4 regions of the Bacillus sp. Brlt_9 genome follow, and region 1 is predicted to be linked to each of the others. Evidence: riboswitches for the same ligand, from Rfam matches in the RefSeq annotation. Region 1 holds a riboswitch; each other region holds the start of a gene.
The links. Region 1 has a riboswitch for S-adenosylmethionine ahead of VF726_RS28980 (peptide ABC transporter substrate-binding protein). Riboswitches for the same ligand answer to the same signal wherever they lie in the genome.
Positions count from the first base shown of each region.

Region 1 (4,638 bases):
CTAGATGACAAAGAAAATGCACAACCGCCAGGACAATTGAAAAAAGGGCTTCTTACTTTAATTGTTTCTACTTTCGGTTACCTTGTATATGTAATTATTATTCGTTGGTATAATATCGATGGTTGGTCTGCTATTTTACCACAAGCAGTTGGTATGTTTGTTGGTGCGGTTGTACTGACATCTAAACATAAGCCATTTAACAAATATGCAATCCGTAATGCTTTATCTGGTTTACTATGGGGAACTGGAAACTTATTCTTACTTCTTTCATTACCACGTGTCGGAGTAGCAACAAGCTTCCCATTATCTCAAACTGGAATCGTTATCTCAACATTCGGTGCCATTGTCTTCTTAGGTGAAAAGAAAACAAAACGTCAATTAATCTTTATTGCACTAGGTAGTGTTTTAATTATCGGTGGCGCTGTATTGTTAGGTATGACAAAAGCATAAACTTATAATCTATTAATCCCTGAAGCAGTTATGCTTCAGGGATTTTTTATTACAACTGTTTTTTAAGTATAATAATTTTTATAACCTTATTTGTATTAACCCTCCTCCCTCCATTTTCATCCTTCTCACGATAAGCCTTTTCTTTTTACAAAATTCTCTTAAAAATGGTATCGTTTTTTATAACATATCTTCACTAGAAAGGAATAAAGGATATGCTAACTAAACATCGAATTTTATTTATTGGTGCTGGTCGTATGGCAGAAGCTATATTTTCCGGATTACTTAAAACAAGCAAAGAATACATCGAAGAAATTATCGTTTCTAACCGAAGCAACGTAGAAAAGCTAAAGCAATTACAAGGGCGATATGATGTGTCTACTACAACAGATTGGAAGCAGCATGTTACATCTGTTGGTACGATTGTTTTAGCAATGCCACCTTCTGCACATGAAGAATTATTAGCAGAATTATCTCCGTTACTATCGAATCAACTTGTCGTAACGGTAGCTGCTGGCATTGGACCATCTTATTTAGAAGAAAGACTTCCCGGGGGAACGCCTGTTGCTTGGATTATGCCAAATACAGCTGCTGAAATTGGAAAGTCTATCTCCTTATATACAATGGGACAATCAGTAAATGAGATGCATCAAGAAACCCTGCAACTGCTTTTAAAAGGCATTGGTACTTCGCAACTTTGCACTGAGGAAGAAGTTCATCAGCTTACTGCCGTTACTGGAAGTGCACCAGCTTTCCTTTATTACTTTGCTGAAAGCTTAATTGAAGCAACAAAAAATTATGGAATCGATGAAGCAACTGCCAAACACCTTGTCATTCAAATGATTTCTGGCTCTGCTTCTATGCTTGAACAAACGCAAGATCCAGCTAACCTCCGAAAACAAGTAACAACACCAGGTGGTTCCACGGCTGAGGGTCTCAAAGCTTTATATGAATATAATTTTTCAGAGGGAATTCAAAAAGCAGTAGAAGCAACAAACAAAAAAGCTAGGGGGAAATAATATGAATTTAACAAGTTTAAAAGACTATACAACATTACATAACGGTGTAAAAATGCCTTGGTTCGGTTTAGGTGTTTTTAAAGTAGAAGATGGTTCAGAAGTAGTTGAATCTGTAAAAGCAGCAATTAAAAATGGCTACCGCAGCATTGATACTGCAGCAATTTATCAAAACGAAGAAGGCGTTGGACAAGCAATCCGTGAATCAGGTGTTTCACGTGAAGAATTATTTATTACATCAAAAGTATGGAATAGCGATCAAGGGTATGAAACAACACTTCAAGCATTTGAAACTACACTAGAAAAACTAGGTCTAGAATATTTAGACTTATATTTAGTACATTGGCCTGTAAAAGGGAAATATACTGAATCATGGAAAGCGTTAGAAAAGCTTTATAAAGACGGCCGTGTTCGTGCTATCGGTGTGAGTAATTTCCACATTCACCACTTACAAGACGTATTTGAAATGGCTGAAATTAAGCCAATGGTCAACCAAGTGGAATACCACCCACGTTTAGCACAAGAAGAGCTACACGCTTTCTGTAAAGAACATAACATCCAGCTTGAAGCTTGGTCACCATTAATGCAAGGCCAACTGCTAGACAACCAAACATTACAAGACATTGCAACAAAATATAATAAATCAACTGCACAAATTATTTTACGCTGGGATCTACAAAACGAAGTTGTAACAATCCCTAAATCTATTAAAGAACATCGCATTATTGAAAATGCAAATATATTCGATTTTGAATTAAGTGCGGATGACATGAAAGCAATTCAAGCTCTAAATGAAGATCGTCGCGTTGGTCCAGATCCAGATAACTTTAACTTCTAATAGAAGAACCACTGCCATATGCAGTGGTTTTTTTTGTTAAAAAAACTGAAAATTTAAACTATGTTTCATTTGGTTGACACTTCATTATCCAAGGTGTAAGATTTTGAATTATCAAAGAAACACAAAAATTAATAAAGTTTATTCGTTTACTCATTGTATCAAGAGAGGTGGAGGGACTGGCCCTTTGAAACCTCGGCAACAGGTTCATTTTGAATACTGTGCCACTTCCTGCAAGCTTTATGCTTGAAAGATAGAATGAGGGACTTCGTTTATATACGGGTGCATAACTTGTACGTAAAAATCCCTCTTTCTCAATATGAAAAGAGGGATTTTTTATTTTTCATTTCCCTCATCATCATCCAAACTTAATTATTTAGGAGGAAAATCAAATGAAAAAGAAGTTTGTACCCGGTATTGCATCAGTTGTAGGAGTAAGTATTTTATTAACTGGTTGCGGTAGTTATAAAAACGAAGCAAGCGGAGCAAATGCAAAAGACGAGGCGCCTAGTAAGCAGGTTTTAAACTTATCTTCACCTACTGAAATACGAACAATGGATACAGCTCGTGCTACAGATACTGATTCTGGTCAAGTAATGAGAAACGTATTTGAAGGTTTGTATAATCTTGGTGAAGGTAATAAACCTGTCCCTGGTGTTGCAAAATCTCATGAAGTAAGTGGTGATAAGACGAAATACACATTCCACCTGCGAGATTCAAAATGGTCAAACGGCACTCCTGTTACAGCGAAAGACTTTGTCTTCGCTTGGCAAAGAGCTGTTGATCCAGCAACAGCCTCTGAATATGCATTTCTATTCTTTGATATTAAAAATGCATCAAAAATTAACAACAAAGAACTTCCAGCCGATCAACTTGGTGTAAAAGCAATTGATGACCATACGTTTGAGGTAGAATTAGAACGCCCTGTTCCGTACTTTATTAGCTTAACAGCATTTCCAACATTTCTACCAATTAACGAGGAATTCTTTAAAGCACAAGGTGATAAGTACGCTTTAGAAGACAATACAATCTTGTACAACGGAGCTTTTACACTAAGCGATTGGAAGCACGAGCAAAGCTTTAAATTCAAGAAAAATCCTACCTATTGGGATAAAGATACTGTCAAACTGGAAGAAATCAATTTTAACGTCGTAAAAGAAAAATCTACAGAAGTAAATTTATTCGAGTCAAAACAATTAGACCGTATCAAACTAACATCTGACTTCGTTGATAAATATAAAAAAGATACCAACTTTAAAGAACGGCCGAACGTAGGGGTACAGTTTCTACGTATGAATCAACAAAACAAAGTACTTCAAAACGTTTCTGCCCGCCAAGCAATCGATCAAACAATCGATCGAAAATCCTTTGTAAATACGTTATTAAATGACGGCTCTACACCAACCTCTAGTCTCGTGCCGAAAAACTTCGCAAAAGGACCTGACGGAACAGACTTCCGTACTGCAAACGGTGATTTAACAAAGGTTGATACAAAATCTGCACAAGAATTATGGAAAAAGGCGAAACAAGAACTTGGATCTGAAAAAATAACGTTAGAACTATTAACAAGTGACGGTGACCTTGAGAAGAAAACTGGTGAATTCTTAAAAGGACAACTAGAAAAGAATTTAGACGGCTTAACAGTAAAAATAAAGCCACAACCACGTAAACAACAAGTTTCACTTTTATTAAAAGGTGACTACGAAATTGGAATTGACGGCTGGAGCCCTGACTTTGCGGATCCAATTACATTCCTTGAACTATTTACAACAAATAACCCTTACAACTTAGATCATTACTCTAATAAGGAGTTCGATGAAACAATAGCGAAAGTGAAAACAACTTTAGCTGGTGATGAAAAAGCTCGCTGGGAAGCATTACTAACATCCGAGAAAATATTATTTAAAGACTCTGTTATCGCTCCTCTTTACCAAAAAGGCGAATCGTATCTAGAACGTTCTTATGTGAAAGGAATTGTGCAAGTAGACTTTGCAGGGCAATTAAACTTCAAGTGGGCACAAATTAAAAAATAAAAGGCAAGCTGAATTGAAGTTTTTCTATCTACAGCAATTATTTTATTGAAAAAATGTATTAAAAGCGGATTCTCAATAAGAGGAAATCCGCTTTTTTAATATATTATTTTAAAAAATTAATACTCAATTTTTATTATTGACATATAGTTCTTTCCAGTGTTAATATTCTAAATAATCAAAGAAACGAAATATTTCACCATCAAAATATAACGTCTACTACGTTGAAACATATAACGATAGATTATAGTTCAACATGTATATACATATAGAACACATGATTACCTACATACACATATCTATAATAGGT
Region 1 is NZ_JAYJLO010000014.1:35,312-39,949, reverse strand. It holds gene VF726_RS28995 (GRP family sugar transporter) at 1-450, shown strand, start outside; gene proC (pyrroline-5-carboxylate reductase) at 663-1,466, shown strand; gene VF726_RS28985 (aldo/keto reductase) at 1,468-2,301, shown strand; SAM riboswitch class I at 2,454-2,558, shown strand; gene VF726_RS28980 (peptide ABC transporter substrate-binding protein) at 2,691-4,331, shown strand.

Region 2 (4,638 bases), on a different contig from region 1:
GATTTCTTACAGTTACCTCCAATTGCGATGGCGAACCATGAACTCGTTCGAAAGTGGCTCGGGGAAGATATGTTTTATCATGCCGGAATTGTTGAGTCTGTTAATAAATCAGAAGCGCATCCGAACCTCTTTATGCTGCAGGAACAAAGACGTATGCATGCGGATATATCTAAGTTTACGAATTCGTTTATTTATAAAAATAGAGTATACGACCATCCGTCTGTTTCAGAGCGTAAGGAAATTGCGCAATTGCAGCCGTTTGCAAATGAAGCGAGTGTTTTATTCGATACGAGCTTAATGGGCGCCTTTTCGTTAAAAGACGCTGCATCTGGTTCTCGTTTTAACATTATGTCTGGTTTAGTAGCGATGCAAATGATGTTAATCGGACTGCTAGACGGTGTTCAATCGATCGGTATTGTTACACCTTACAGAGCCCAATCCCGCTTTTTATCAACATGTATTAGAGAAATGTTGCAGAAAACGAAGTATCGTCACATACCTGTTTTAGCGGCAACAGTTCATAAGTTTCAAGGTTCTGAAAGAGATATGATGATTTTTGATACAGTGGATAGTTATCCGCAAGAACGTCCTGGCGTGTTATTCTTTGACCATAAAAATCATCGCCTCGTCAATGTAGCGGTAACGAGAGCGAGAGGAAAGTTCATTCAATTATCAGATTGCCATTATATGCGTAAAAACTTATCGAGAAAACAAGCGTTATCACAATTAACAGCTCATATAGAACGTCACGGAGATGTGTATGATCGCACGACATCAAGACAATTGTGGGAGCGAAAAATTTCGAAACGTTTACGCTGGTATATGGAAATGAATCTTGAAGAGCCGAAAGGGTTATTGAAAGATATTTTAGCCGCAAAACGAAAAATTATCATTTCACTTCCAAGTACAAAACAAGTGGATAAACGAGTATGGCAAGCGTTAATGCGTAAAAATGCGCAAATAACAGTGTATAGTGATGGACCAGTTCCATTAAAAAATGTAAAGTTACAAAGACAAAACAAAGCATTCCCATTTATCGTAATCGATGATGAAATCTTCTGGGCAGGCGCACCGCTCACATCTCAAATGATGTTTGAAGGTAGTACGGAATTTCCGTACGTATGTGCAAGACTGCAAGCACCAGAAACAATTGGTGTATTAAAAGGATTTTTAGATATTCGGTAAATTCGGATAGGAATTCCTTGACTTTTACCTGGAATGAACTTAGAATGAATGTAATTTAATATAATTTTATGAAAATTCTTATCACGAGAGGTGGAGGGACTGGCCCTATGATACCTCGGCAGCGGATTCGTTATGAATACTGTGCCAATTCCAGCAAGGTAACTTGAAAGATAAGAAAGAAGCTCATTTTGACTGTATATACAGAAGCCTCTTTCTATCTTTTAGAAAGAGGCTTTTTTACGTGAAAATAAAAGGAGGAAGAAAAATGGGAGCGACAGGAGTAGCGTCACAAAGAAAAACAATTGAAGAGAGTATCGAAAGAAATAAGGAAAAGTACATAGAAACAAGTCATGATATTCATGCGAATCCGGAGATTGGTAACCAAGAGTTTTATGCATCTAGAACACTAAGTTTATTACTAGGTAGTGCAGGATTTCAGTTGCAGCACAATATAGCTGGACATGAAACGGGATTTATCGCGCGGAAAAGTTCAGGGAAACAAGGACCAGCAATCGCATTTTTAGCGGAGTATGACGCTTTGCCAGGACTAGGTCATGCGTGTGGTCACAATTTAATTGGCACCATTAGTGTTGCAGCAGCAATTGCATTATCAGAAACGCTTGAAGAAATTGGCGGGGAAGTTGTCGTGTTCGGAACACCAGCTGAAGAAGGAGGACCGAACGGTAGCGCAAAATCGAGTTATGTAAAGGCAGGCTTATTTAAAAATATTGATGCGGCGCTTATGATTCATCCGAGCGGAAAAACAGCGACAACGAGTCCGTCATTAGCAGTCGATCCACTTGATTTTCATTTTTACGGAAAAACAGCTCATGCTGCAGCTTCACCTGAAGAAGGGATTAACGCATTAGATGCGGTTATTCAGCTTTATAACAGTATTAATGCACTTCGTCAACAACTTCCGTCAGATGTGAAGATTCATGGCGTTATTACAGAAGGAGGAAAAGCACCTAATATTATTCCTGACTACGCCGCAGCAAGGTTCTTCATTCGTGCAGCAACGCGAAAAAGATGTGCGGAAGTAACAGAGAAAGTGAAAAACATCGCACAAGGGGCAGCGCTAGCAACAGGTACGAAAGTAAAAATCCATCAATTCCAAAATGAGATCGATGAATTACTCGTAACAAAAACATATAACGACATCGTAGCGGAAGAACTAGAATTACTAGGTGAAGAAGTAAATCGTAAAGAAAGACTTGGCATTGGTTCAACCGATGCAGGAAACGTTAGCCAAGTTGTGCCGACAATCCACCCGTACATTAAAATTGGCCCAGATGACTTAATTGCGCATACGAATGAATTTAGAGAAGCAGCGCGTTCAGAACTAGGAGACAAAGCATTAATTACATCCGCAAAAGCATTAGCGAATACAGCGTATCGATTAATTACAGAAGAAGGGTTGTTAGAGAAGGTGAAGGAGGAGTTTAGAGAGGCCCAGAGAAATCAGGGGTAGGTGGTTAAAAGGAGTGGATGATCCACTCCTTTTTCTCTTAACAATAGCCATGTGTTTTCTAGTAAAACCAGTATTTTTAATCAATATATTAGTATTTAATATATAAAAAAATAAATATTACATTTAATTATTAAATTTTAGTGATGTATGAAATAAAATAAAACTTGTCATTGGAAAAAAAAGGAGAGTGTTATTGTTGTATAATCCGTATATGCCTAGGTTTTTAAAGCGTTTCGCCGTATTTTTAGTTTGTTTTTTGGGAGGTTTATTTCTGGGGTCGAGTTTGGACTCTACGCTTTTATTAATGTTTACAATATTCACACCGTTAATTGTTCCTGCGTACTTTTACATGAAAGATAATAAAGAGAAAAATGCTTGTATTGAAATGATACGTCGCGAACGTAATCAAAACAGTAAATTCACAGTACTTGCTTATCATAATGATTTAGAGTTCGGATACCTTTCTTTAACAGACAAATCTTTTATATTTGTTCCTAAGAAGGGAGAAATAATTGATATTCCATTAGAGACTGTAACAAACTATGGTTTTAAAGGGGTTGGTACAGGAGTGTATGGTACAACAACTACAAATTTAGGGAATACTGGTATGCAACTTAGCAGTACACGAGAAGTTAAGGCTCCGGTTTTCTATGTCACTGTTGGGGAATATACTTACGAATGGCTTGCGCACAAACATTCAAAAATGTTTGATGCTGTACAAAAATCAGAGGGTAAAGATCGTAGTAAATTAAAAAGTAATTATTAATTATAGCTTTTGAAATTATATTTTTCTTATATTATTTGTTACTGTATTTAAATAGTAAAAATCAATGCTTATAAACTGTAAAAAAAGAAAGGCAACTTTTCATTCAATGTTGAATAGAAAGTTGCCTTTCTTTTTACTAGATTCATAATTCGTTTTAAGTTAACGATGGATATAGCCAGTAAACCTTGTATTTACATACTAATCAAATTTGAGGGGAGTGCTATATCTCATATCCTTATTTATGCTTGATTTTACTACTTTTCCGCTTCAATTTAATAATTTTTTATAATCGTAAGCTATTTAACATAACAAGAATTGTGATTCACGTAAACACCCGATTGGTGAGGGTTAATTAAAGTTTTACTTTATCAAAACGACAATTTCTCCTCAAACTCACTCTTTAATACAATTAAAGGAGACGATAATCCAAATTGCATTAACGAGTCTAAAAATGCAGCGAGGGAATCCATCGAATCGCTCATGACCTTCATCATATAATTAAATTCCCCGCTAATTCGATATAAATCTGTTACTTCAGGAGCGGCATTACAATATTGGATAAAATCAGAGCATTGGCTCGTTTTAAACATAATGAATGCTTGAATGTTTTTATTAATTTTGGAAGGCTCAAATTTCGTTCGGTAAGCCGCTATAACTCCTTGATCTTCAAGCTTGTTAATTCGTTCTTTTACAGCAGGTTGCGTCATGGATATAATTCGCCCTATTTCTGAAACAGAAATTCTCGCATTTTCATACAACAAGTTCATTATTTTGTGATCGATTTCATCTAGTTTTACTGCATTTTGCATTGGGTTATCTCCCTCGATTCATTTTCTAAAGTGAATTGTAATTTATAACTATAATATCATAAGTAAAGGAACTAAATTACCTATAAATCTATATTTAAAATGATTGGTGTTTGCATGAAAATATAAGTATAGGATTTATCAAATGGAAATTTAGGAAGGATGGAAAAATGAAGAATCTTGATGGGAAAGTAGCGTTAGTAACAGGGGCGAGTCGCGGCATTGGCCGTGCGATTGCGATGAGATTGGCAAACGACGGTGCATTAGTTGCAGTTCACTACGGCCGAAATAAAACAGCTGCAGATGAAACAATTAGTGAGATTGAATCTAATGGAGGAAAGGCATTCTTAATTGAAGCGGATTTCAATTCAATTGATGGTATCAAAAAGATAGTAGAACAATTGAAGAAT
Region 2 is NZ_JAYJLO010000004.1:192,499-197,136, reverse strand. It holds gene VF726_RS17505 (AAA domain-containing protein) at 1-1,185, shown strand, start outside; SAM riboswitch class I at 1,261-1,362, shown strand; gene VF726_RS17500 (M20 family metallopeptidase) at 1,451-2,656, shown strand; gene VF726_RS17495 (hypothetical protein) at 2,940-3,422, shown strand; gene VF726_RS17490 (Lrp/AsnC family transcriptional regulator) at 3,791-4,231, opposite strand; gene VF726_RS17485 (SDR family oxidoreductase) at 4,399-4,638, shown strand, end outside.
Region 2: another riboswitch for S-adenosylmethionine. It lies ahead of VF726_RS17500 (M20 family metallopeptidase); the one in region 1 lies ahead of VF726_RS28980 (peptide ABC transporter substrate-binding protein).

Region 3 (4,638 bases), on a different contig from region 1:
GCCGCGTATAGGCTTCAATTAATTCTTCAAATGTCACACCACCAGTAACACTAATCGCTTTCGTTGTCGGCCCCATCGCTCCCGCAACATATACTTCCTTCCCGCTTTCTTTGACCGCTTGCCCCGCTAAACGTGCTGCCTTCTCATTTAGTTCCTCATCTAAATGAGACAACTCATAATCACTTAATACAATATTTGTCGCCCCAAATGTATTTGTTTCAATAATATCCGCTCCAGCTTCAATATAAGCTTTATGAATCTTTAAAATGACATCAGGCCTTGTTTCTACTAAATATTCATTACAGCCTTCGTACTCTTCTCCTCCGAAATCTTCCGCCGTTAAGTCCTCTTGCTGGATCATCGTTCCCATTGCACCATCTAATACTAAGATGTTATTTTGTAATTTTTCTTCTATACATTTCATCAATTAATACCTTCTTTCACTTCTTGCTTTTCTCTCACATATTTAACAAGATGTTCTGTAATTTCATATTTTAGAAATGGTGTAATAAGATAAATGCCATTAAAATATTTCATCGCTGCATCGATCAATTCTTGTGAAATACGAATCCCTTCTTCAATTGCTGCTTCTTTCGTTTCATGTCCATCCATTCTCTCCCTTACTTCTTCAGGTAGCGTAATGCCTGGCACCTCAAAATGAAGAAAATCTGCATTCCGTTTACTTATTAGTGGCATAATCCCAATAAAAATAGGCTGTTCTAAATGCTTTGTCGCTTCATACACTTCTTCAATTAACGCGATATCGTAAATTGGCTGCGTTAAAAAATATTCCGCTCCAGCATCTATTTTCCGTTCCATTCGCTTAACTGCTGCTTTTAAATGTCTTACATGCGGATTAAACGCACCTCCCACTGAAAACCTTGTTGCCGGCCCTATTGATTTCCCTAAAATAGAGCGCCCATCGTTCATTTCTTTAATCATTTTAATGAGCTCAATAGAGGACAAATCATATACAGAAGTGGCACCTGGAAAATCACCGACGCGTGCTGGATCACCAGTTAAAGCTAACACTTCTTCCATGCCTAACGCTGATAAGCCTAGTAAATGAGATTGTAGTCCGATTACGTTATGATCTCTACACGTTAAGTGCGTCAATACCGGAATATCGTGCTTCGTTAATAATGCTCCCATTGCCATATTCGAGACGCGAGGCGATGCCAACGAATTATCTGCTAGAGTAATAGCATCTGCTCCAGCTCTTTTCAATGCTCTTGCTCCTTCAAAAAACCGCTGCGTATCTAATGTTTTCGGTGGATCTAATTCCACTACTACTGTCGTTTGTTTTTTTGCTTTCTCTGCCAAAGTGACATGAGCTTTCGAACGCTTTTCGTGTGTATGAACTACTTTCGGCCTTGGAATCGTATCCTTCTCTATTACAGGCGTAACATTTAGAACAGCACGTTTCATGCTTTCAATATGTTCTGGCGTAGTGCCACAACAACCACCCAATAAACGAATACCTTGCTCAATAAATTTCGGTGTCATCGCTTCAAAATAAGCCGGACTTCCCTCATATACGTAACGTCCCTCCACATAATTCGGGAGACCTGCATTTGGGTATGCTGATAAGTAACCATCTTTCGGGATCGATATCATTTTAAAAGCTTCTGTCATATGAAGCGGCCCTAGTTGGCAGTTCAATCCAACGACATTTGCCCCATAATCTAAAAGCTGTTTTAATATTTCATTTACATCATTTCCATTTTGAGTCGTACCTGCCTCATGTAACGCTAATTGAGCTACAATTGGAATATTTGTTTGTTTTCTTAACACCTGAACAGCATGAAGTAATTCAAACTCATCATAGAAAGTCTCTAATAGCAGGCCGTCCACCTGTTCTTCTAGTAATGCACTTGCCTGTTCCAGTAACATAAATTCTCTCTCCATATCAGTTGTCGTAACAGCTCCGATATGTTTCATACCACCAATTGTTCCTAAAATCGCATTTCTTTCTGTAACAGATGCTTTCGCCAGTTTTACTGCCGCTCTATTAATTTCAGTAACTTGATTTTCTAAGCCATACATACGTAATTTCGCTTCATTTGCTCCGTACGTATTTGTTTGAATTACATCTGCCCCAGCAGCTACATATTGCTTATGAATCGATATAATTAAATCTGGATCAGATATGTTCAATTCTTCAAAACTACTTTGTAAACCATGTGAATGTAATAACGTCCCAACCGCACCATCACCTATTACAATTCCTTTTGATAATAAATCTAGTAATTTCACCAATCTCCCTCATTTCTATCAATATAAAAACCCCCTCTTCACTTTGAAGAGGGGGACATAATCGATCCTCCTCTTATTATGCAAAACATTCGTTTTGCAGGTATTAGCACCGTTTCAAACATTTCGTTTGAAGGTTGCCGGGTTTCACAGGGCCTTTCCCTCCACCGCTCTCAATAAGAGTTTGTCTTTATTATTTTATTTATGTAGCTAAAAGGAAATGCGTTCCCCTTTTAACAATGTTTGTTAATTTTTTTATAAATTTAGCACGCACAAATACAAAAGTCAATGACACTTGCGGAAAAATAAAAATTATTTAAAATAAAGTTGCAATTCAATTATCTTTTGTTGTAAAGTTAAAAACATAATAAAATTTCATACGAACATTCTTATCTAGAGAGGTAGAGGGACTGGCCCTATGACGCCTCAGCAACCATTAACATTTGTTAATAAGGTGCTAATTCCAGCAAATTGTGAAAGATTTGACAGATGAGAAGAAGACTCTATTCAAACCGAAAGCCTTCTTCTTAGAAGGCTTTTTTTATTTTACATTCACTTAATTGTTCATTTAAAAAGGAGGAATTTTTACATGTCAACAATCGAAACAAAACTAGCACAAATTGGAAACAGGAGTGAAACTACAACAGGAACTGTTAATCCGCCTGTTTATTTCTCAACTGCTTATCGTCACGAAGGAATTGGTAAATCTACTGGCTTTGATTATTCACGAACTGGAAATCCAACTCGCGGTCTTTTAGAACAGGCAATCGCAGACTTAGAATACGGTGAACAAGGTTATGCCTGTAGCTCCGGAATGGCGGCTGTTCTCCTCGTCCTTTCGCTATTCCGTTCTGGAGATGAACTTATTGTATCTGAAGACTTATACGGCGGAACGTATCGATTATTTTCTGAGCATGAAAAAAAGTGGAACGTTCGATGTAGATACGTAAATACACAATCTATTAAACAAATTGAAAAAGCTATCACAACTGAAACGAAGGCTATTTTCATAGAAACTCCGACTAATCCATTAATGCAAGTTACTGATATTGCCGCTGTCGCAACTGTAGCGAAGAGGCATGGACTACTCCTTATTGTAGACAACACATTCTACACGCCGTATATACAGCAACCATTAACGGAAGGTGCCGACATCGTACTTCATAGTGCAACGAAATATTTAGGTGGACATAACGATGTACTAAGCGGACTTGTCGTTGCAAAAGGAAAGGAACTTTGTGAGGAAATCGCCCATTATCATAATGCATCCGGTGCGGTCTTAAGCCCATTTGACTCATGGCTATTAATTCGCGGTATGAAAACGTTAGCGCTTCGCATGAGACAACATGAAGAAAATGCGAAAGCTGTTGTTGCTTATTTAAACAATGAAGATGGTGTGACAGATGTATTTTATCCAGGAAGAGGCGGTATGATTTCATTTCGTCTTAAAGACGAATCTTGGGTTAATCCATTCTTACAATCTTTATCCTTAATTACATTTGCTGAAAGTCTTGGTGGTGTGGAAAGTTTAATGACCTATCCAGCAACGCAAACACATGCTGATATTCCTGAAGAAATCAGAACAGCAAACGGTGTGTGCAATCGTCTTCTTCGATTCTCCGTTGGCATTGAAAATAGTAACGATTTAATTCAAGACTTACAGCAATCCATTAAACTTGTAAAAGAAGGTGTAAGAATATGAGTTATTCTATAGATACACTCTTACTGCATAACCAATATAAACATGACCCGCAAACAGGAGCTGTTAACGTTCCCATCTATAATACATCAACATTCCACCAATTTGATGTAGATACGTTTGGAAAATATGACTATAGCCGCTCTGGTAATCCAACACGTGAAGCTCTTGAAGATATCATTGCTTTATTAGAAGGCGGAACAAAAGGGTTTGCGTTCGCGTCAGGAATTGCAGCAATTTCTACTGCATTCCTCCTCCTTTCACAAGGTGATCACGTACTCATTTCAGAAGACGTATACGGAGGAACTTATCGCATTATAACTGAAGTTCTCTCCCGTTACGGTGTTTCACATACATTTGTTGATATGACCAATTTAGAAGAAATAAAGCAAAACATTAAACCAAATACAAAACTCTTTTATGTGGAAACACCTTCTAATCCACTTTTAAAAGTAACCGATATTCGTGCTGTTTCTACACTTGCAAAATCTATTGACGCCCTTACTTTTGTTGATAATACATTTTTGACACCACTATTCCAGAAACCACTTGATCTTGGCGCCGATGTCGTTCTTCATAGTGCCACAAAATTCATTGCTGGTCATAGTGACGTTACTGCCGGATTAGCGGTTGTAAAAGATGCCGAACTCGCTCAAAAACTTGGATTTTTACAAAATGCATTCGGC
Region 3 is NZ_JAYJLO010000002.1:593,920-598,557, reverse strand. It holds gene metH (methionine synthase) at 1-424, opposite strand, end outside; gene VF726_RS09310 (bifunctional homocysteine S-methyltransferase/methylenetetrahydrofolate reductase) at 424-2,256, opposite strand; SAM riboswitch class I at 2,327-2,436, opposite strand; SAM riboswitch class I at 2,640-2,749, shown strand; gene metI (cystathionine gamma-synthase/O-acetylhomoserine thiolyase) at 2,843-3,955, shown strand; gene metC (cystathionine beta-lyase) at 3,952-4,638, shown strand, end outside.
Region 3: another riboswitch for S-adenosylmethionine. It lies ahead of VF726_RS09310 (bifunctional homocysteine S-methyltransferase/methylenetetrahydrofolate reductase); the one in region 1 lies ahead of VF726_RS28980 (peptide ABC transporter substrate-binding protein).

Region 4 (4,638 bases), on a different contig from region 1:
TTCTAATTCAATTCCTTTTTTCTCAAGTAACGGTTTTGCCTTTTCTAAAATAACAGCGTGCGGTACGTTAGAAGCACCGACAACAAGTTTCTTTTCATCTTTATCTTTCCCACCGCAGGCAGCTAACCCAAAAATTGAAGTTGAAATAAGTGCTGTAAGTAATAATTTTTTCATTTGAAACATCCTCCTGTTTTTTATTATCGTTTATCTATTCGAGTCGTTAAACTATCACCAATCCACTGAATGAAAAATACAACTAGTAATACACAAATTGTCGCAACGATTGTTACATCGTTATTTCCTCGTTGGAATCCTTCTAAATAGGCAAGTGTGCCAAGGCCACCAGCACCAACAACTCCCGCCATCGCTGTATAGCCTACTAAAGCAATTGTCGTAACCGTAATACCAGATACTAACGCTGGTAATGATTCTGGAATTAACACTTTCAAAATAATTGTGCTTGTTTTTGCTCCCATCGCTTTTGAAGCTTCGATTACACCTTTATCAATTTCACGAAGTGCAATTTCAACCATTCTTGCATAAAATGGTGCCGCTCCAATAATTAAAGCCGGAAGTGCTGCACTTGCTCCAAGAATTGTTCCAAGCAAGATCTTTGTGAATGGGATTAATAAAATAATTAAAATGATGAACGGTATCGAACGGAAAATGTTTACGAACGCTCCAATCGCTGTATTAACCGTTTTGTTTTCCCATAAATTATCTTTCGCCGTCATGAAAAGTAACAATCCTAAAATTAGTCCTAAAACAAATGTGGCAAGAGCTGCGATTGCCGTCATATATAACGTTTCACCAGTTGCTTCTAACATTTGATTCCAATCAACATTTGTGAGTAACTTATCCATGTGCAATCACCTCCAGCTCTACTTGATCTTGATGTATTCCCTCTATTGCTTGCTGAATCGCTGTCTCCTCACCATTTAAATGAACGACTAAACTACCGTAAGAGCCGTTATTCGTTTGTGCGATATTTCCTTGCAAAATACTAACTTCTATATCACTGCGTTGCATTAATCTTTGAAGCACTGGTCTTTCTACAGCCTCACCGATAAACTGCAAACGAACGACTTTACCATCTGGATACTTTTCAATTAAACTTTCAATCGTTTCATTTGTATCTTCAGAATCCGTTAACTGCTGTACAAATCGTTTCGTAATGTCTTTCTGCGGATTGCGAAATACATCAAGTACTGGACCCGTTTCTACAATCTTTCCTTTCTCCATTACCGCTACTCGATTACAAATCTTTCGAATGACGTGCATCTCATGTGTAATAAGTACAATTGTTAAACCGAGACGCTTATTAATATCTAATAATAAATCTAAAATTTGATCTGTCGTTTCTGGATCAAGAGCTGATGTTGCTTCATCACATAAAAGCACTTGTGGATTGTTAGCTAATGCTCTTGCAATACCGACGCGTTGCTTTTGTCCTCCGCTCAGCTGAGAAGGATACGCGTCTCCTCTTCCCTCTAATCCAACAAGATGAATTAACTCATCCACACGTTTTCTTCTCTTCGCCTTATCAACACCTGCAATCTCAAGTGGGAACTCGATATTTTCTCGTACAGTTCGTGACCAAAGTAAGTTGAAGTGTTGAAAAATCATTCCGATTTCTTGCCTTGCCTTACGAAGTTCACTTCCTGTAATTGCTGAAATCACGCGATTTGCAATTGTAATTTGACCAGAAGTTGGTTTCTCTAGCTGATTGAATAATCTGATTAACGAACTTTTCCCAGCGCCACTATATCCGATAACACCAAATATTTCGCCTTTGTCTATTTTTAAATTGGCATTATCTACAGCAGTGACATCACCGCTTTTTGCTTTATATATTTTCTTTACATTTTCTAATAAGATCATGATGTTCACCCCTTTTTGTTTGGATCGACTCCGCAATTTTTTATGTTTAATGCGTGTAGTCCACCGTTATCACTACTTTTATTATTTGAATGTCCTCCACATTCAAACAATAAAAAAACCTTTCTGCTCTAGAGAAGCAGAAAGGTTTATGTGCGTATATAACAACATTATCCCTCTCTCTCATCTCTCAAAGCATTTGCTTTGCAGGAATTGGCACCATTTCAACATAAGTTGACGGTTGCCGGGCTTCACAGGGCACAGTCCCTCCACCTCTCTTGATAAGAGAAATCAGATTACATTTTCGTCTGATTTGTAATTTATGAAATTGTCTATATTTTATGAATTGAATTGTATCAACATCCACACACCATGTCAACAGAAATTTTCGCAAAAAATGAAACTTCAGAATTTTAAGCGCCTACTGACATCGGTTTACATATATGAAACATCGATTCAACTAACAGCATCGTTCGATACGTTCCCGAATATTGTACACGCCCATCGTTCATTAACATTTGCAATCGTACATTTCCGTTCACCAATTGTTTTACATCTTCTTCATCTACACAAACGATTTGCTCCGTGCCTCTTTCCTCATGTAGCAACTCTATATAATCTCTTGAAATTTGTAACGAACAACTCTCATCTCCAAAGCGGAAATTAACAGTTTTTTCTCCTTGTCTTAAAAGCGGCTCTAAATGATATTGACCATTAGCATAATTTACAAATGATTGCAGCAAAGAATATAATTTCACCCTAAATCACATCCTTCATATCACTTTCTATTACACATACCATTCCCTCTCACTAAAGAGCAATCCTGTTATTTTCGCTCGACAAATACTGTAACCACCCTGCCTCTCGACATATTTCCCGAGAAATATGTCGAGGCGGCAAAAACTTTGCCGCCTACTTTAATTCCGTATATAAATATTCAACCGAATGAAATGCATATATCTTCTTCATGAGTGTCCCATTTTCAAAAACAAGTAAACACGGTACACTTTCGATTCCATACTCTTTCGCTAAATGCGGAGCATAATTTAAATCTAACATTCCAATTTTCAAATCTTCAATTGTCATCTCAACGACAGTTAACATCTTTTTTGCTAATTGGCATGTTCCACACATTGGAGTATATACATATAACACTGTTTTTTCTTCGTTCTCTATTAGGGCTGTTGCTTCGGCTCCTGTCCAGTCAATCACTTCTATCATTCCTTACCGTAAATATTCTGTATAAACGTCAATGTCAGCTCCCCATAATACATTTGCTAAGTGTGAAGATGGCGCAGTTGCCACTTCTCGGTACGAGCGATCAATATAAATATGCTCTGCTTGCGGGAATTCTTTGCGAAATTGTTTCCTTAACTTTTCTCCAGCATCATCAGCATCCACTAGCACATACACTTCCTTATCAAAAAACTGATCAACGAGCTCATCCATTTTCGACAAACCAATTGTACCATTTGTACAAACAATTTCCACCGGTTCCCGAATAATAGATTCAATCTTTCTTCTATCTGATGTACCTTCTACAATAATGACTTTTTCCACATAAATCATATGTCATCACCCGATCACCATATACTATACAACCTTTAACTTAGTATATAGTATATTCGTTATTTTCATGTTGTTTCCTGTTTATTTTTGCAAAAGAAAAGCGCAAGCGGCTCGTTTAGAACAGGAGGGCATTGGAACTCCTGAACTAGAGGCGCCTTTTGCCTCAAGTGAAGGAGTGAAATGACCGACTGTTCTAGCCGCTGGAGCTGGATCATAATGAAAAGCGCAAGCGGCTCGTTTAGATTGTGAGGGGGATGGAGCTTCTGACGCAAAGGCGATTTTTGCCTTGCAGGAAGAAGTGAAGCCACCGAACAATCTAGCCGCTGGAGCTGGATCATAAAGAAAAGCGGAACCGACTGCTTAGCCCTGTTGGCTAAGGTTCTTTCGCACAGAAGACGCTTTTTGTCTTCTCGTGCGGAAGGTTCTTAGACATGAAGGGCTAGGAGGTGGAGCTGGACAATGAAAAGCGCAAGCGGCTCGTTCAGATTGTGAGGGGGATGGAGCTTCTGACGTAAAGGCGCTTTTTGCCTTGTAGGAAGAAGCGAAGCCACCGAACAATCTAGCCGCTGGAGCTAGACAATAAAAAACGTTCTCCTACACGATAATTAGTATATGATTCTACGTTCATTATTTTTCACAAAATAAAAAAGGACAGCACAAAGGCTGTCCTTTAGTCGACTATAATTAGTCTTGGTTTGTCATTTCTGCATATTTTTCAGCAGTTAATAACTTCTCAACTTGGCTTGCATCAGAAAGTTCAACTTTAACCATCCATGCACCCTCGTATGGAGATTCGTTAACAAGTTCTGGTTGGTCACTTAATTCTTCGTTTACTGCTACAACTTTACCACTTACAGGTGCGTATAACTCAGAAACTGTTTTAACAGATTCTACGCTTCCGAATGGCTCGTCAGCTTCGATTGTTGCACCTACTTCTGGAAGTTCAACGAATACGATATCGCCTAACTCACCTTGTGCAAAGTGAGTAATACCGATAACAACTTCATTACCTTCAGTTTTTACCCATTCGTGTTCTTCAGAGTAACGTAAATTATTTGGAATGCTCATGACTGTACCTCCAGTGAATGTATTAATTATGTAAAAATACCTTATTGGTACTTTTTCCACACACTTTCAAACTGCTCTTCGTTAAAACCAAGTGTTACCTTCGTTCCATCTGTTACAATTGGA
Region 4 is NZ_JAYJLO010000019.1:17,868-22,505, forward strand. It holds gene metQ (methionine ABC transporter substrate-binding lipoprotein MetQ) at 1-174, opposite strand, end outside; gene VF726_RS30480 (methionine ABC transporter permease) at 198-863, opposite strand; gene VF726_RS30485 (methionine ABC transporter ATP-binding protein) at 856-1,881, opposite strand; SAM riboswitch class I at 2,059-2,166, opposite strand; gene VF726_RS30490 (hypothetical protein) at 2,292-2,636, opposite strand; gene VF726_RS30495 (thioredoxin family protein) at 2,791-3,099, opposite strand; gene VF726_RS30500 (toprim domain-containing protein) at 3,103-3,447, opposite strand; gene gcvH (glycine cleavage system protein GcvH) at 4,132-4,515, opposite strand; gene VF726_RS30510 (arsenate reductase family protein) at 4,557-4,638, opposite strand, start outside.
Region 4: another riboswitch for S-adenosylmethionine. It lies ahead of VF726_RS30485 (methionine ABC transporter ATP-binding protein); the one in region 1 lies ahead of VF726_RS28980 (peptide ABC transporter substrate-binding protein).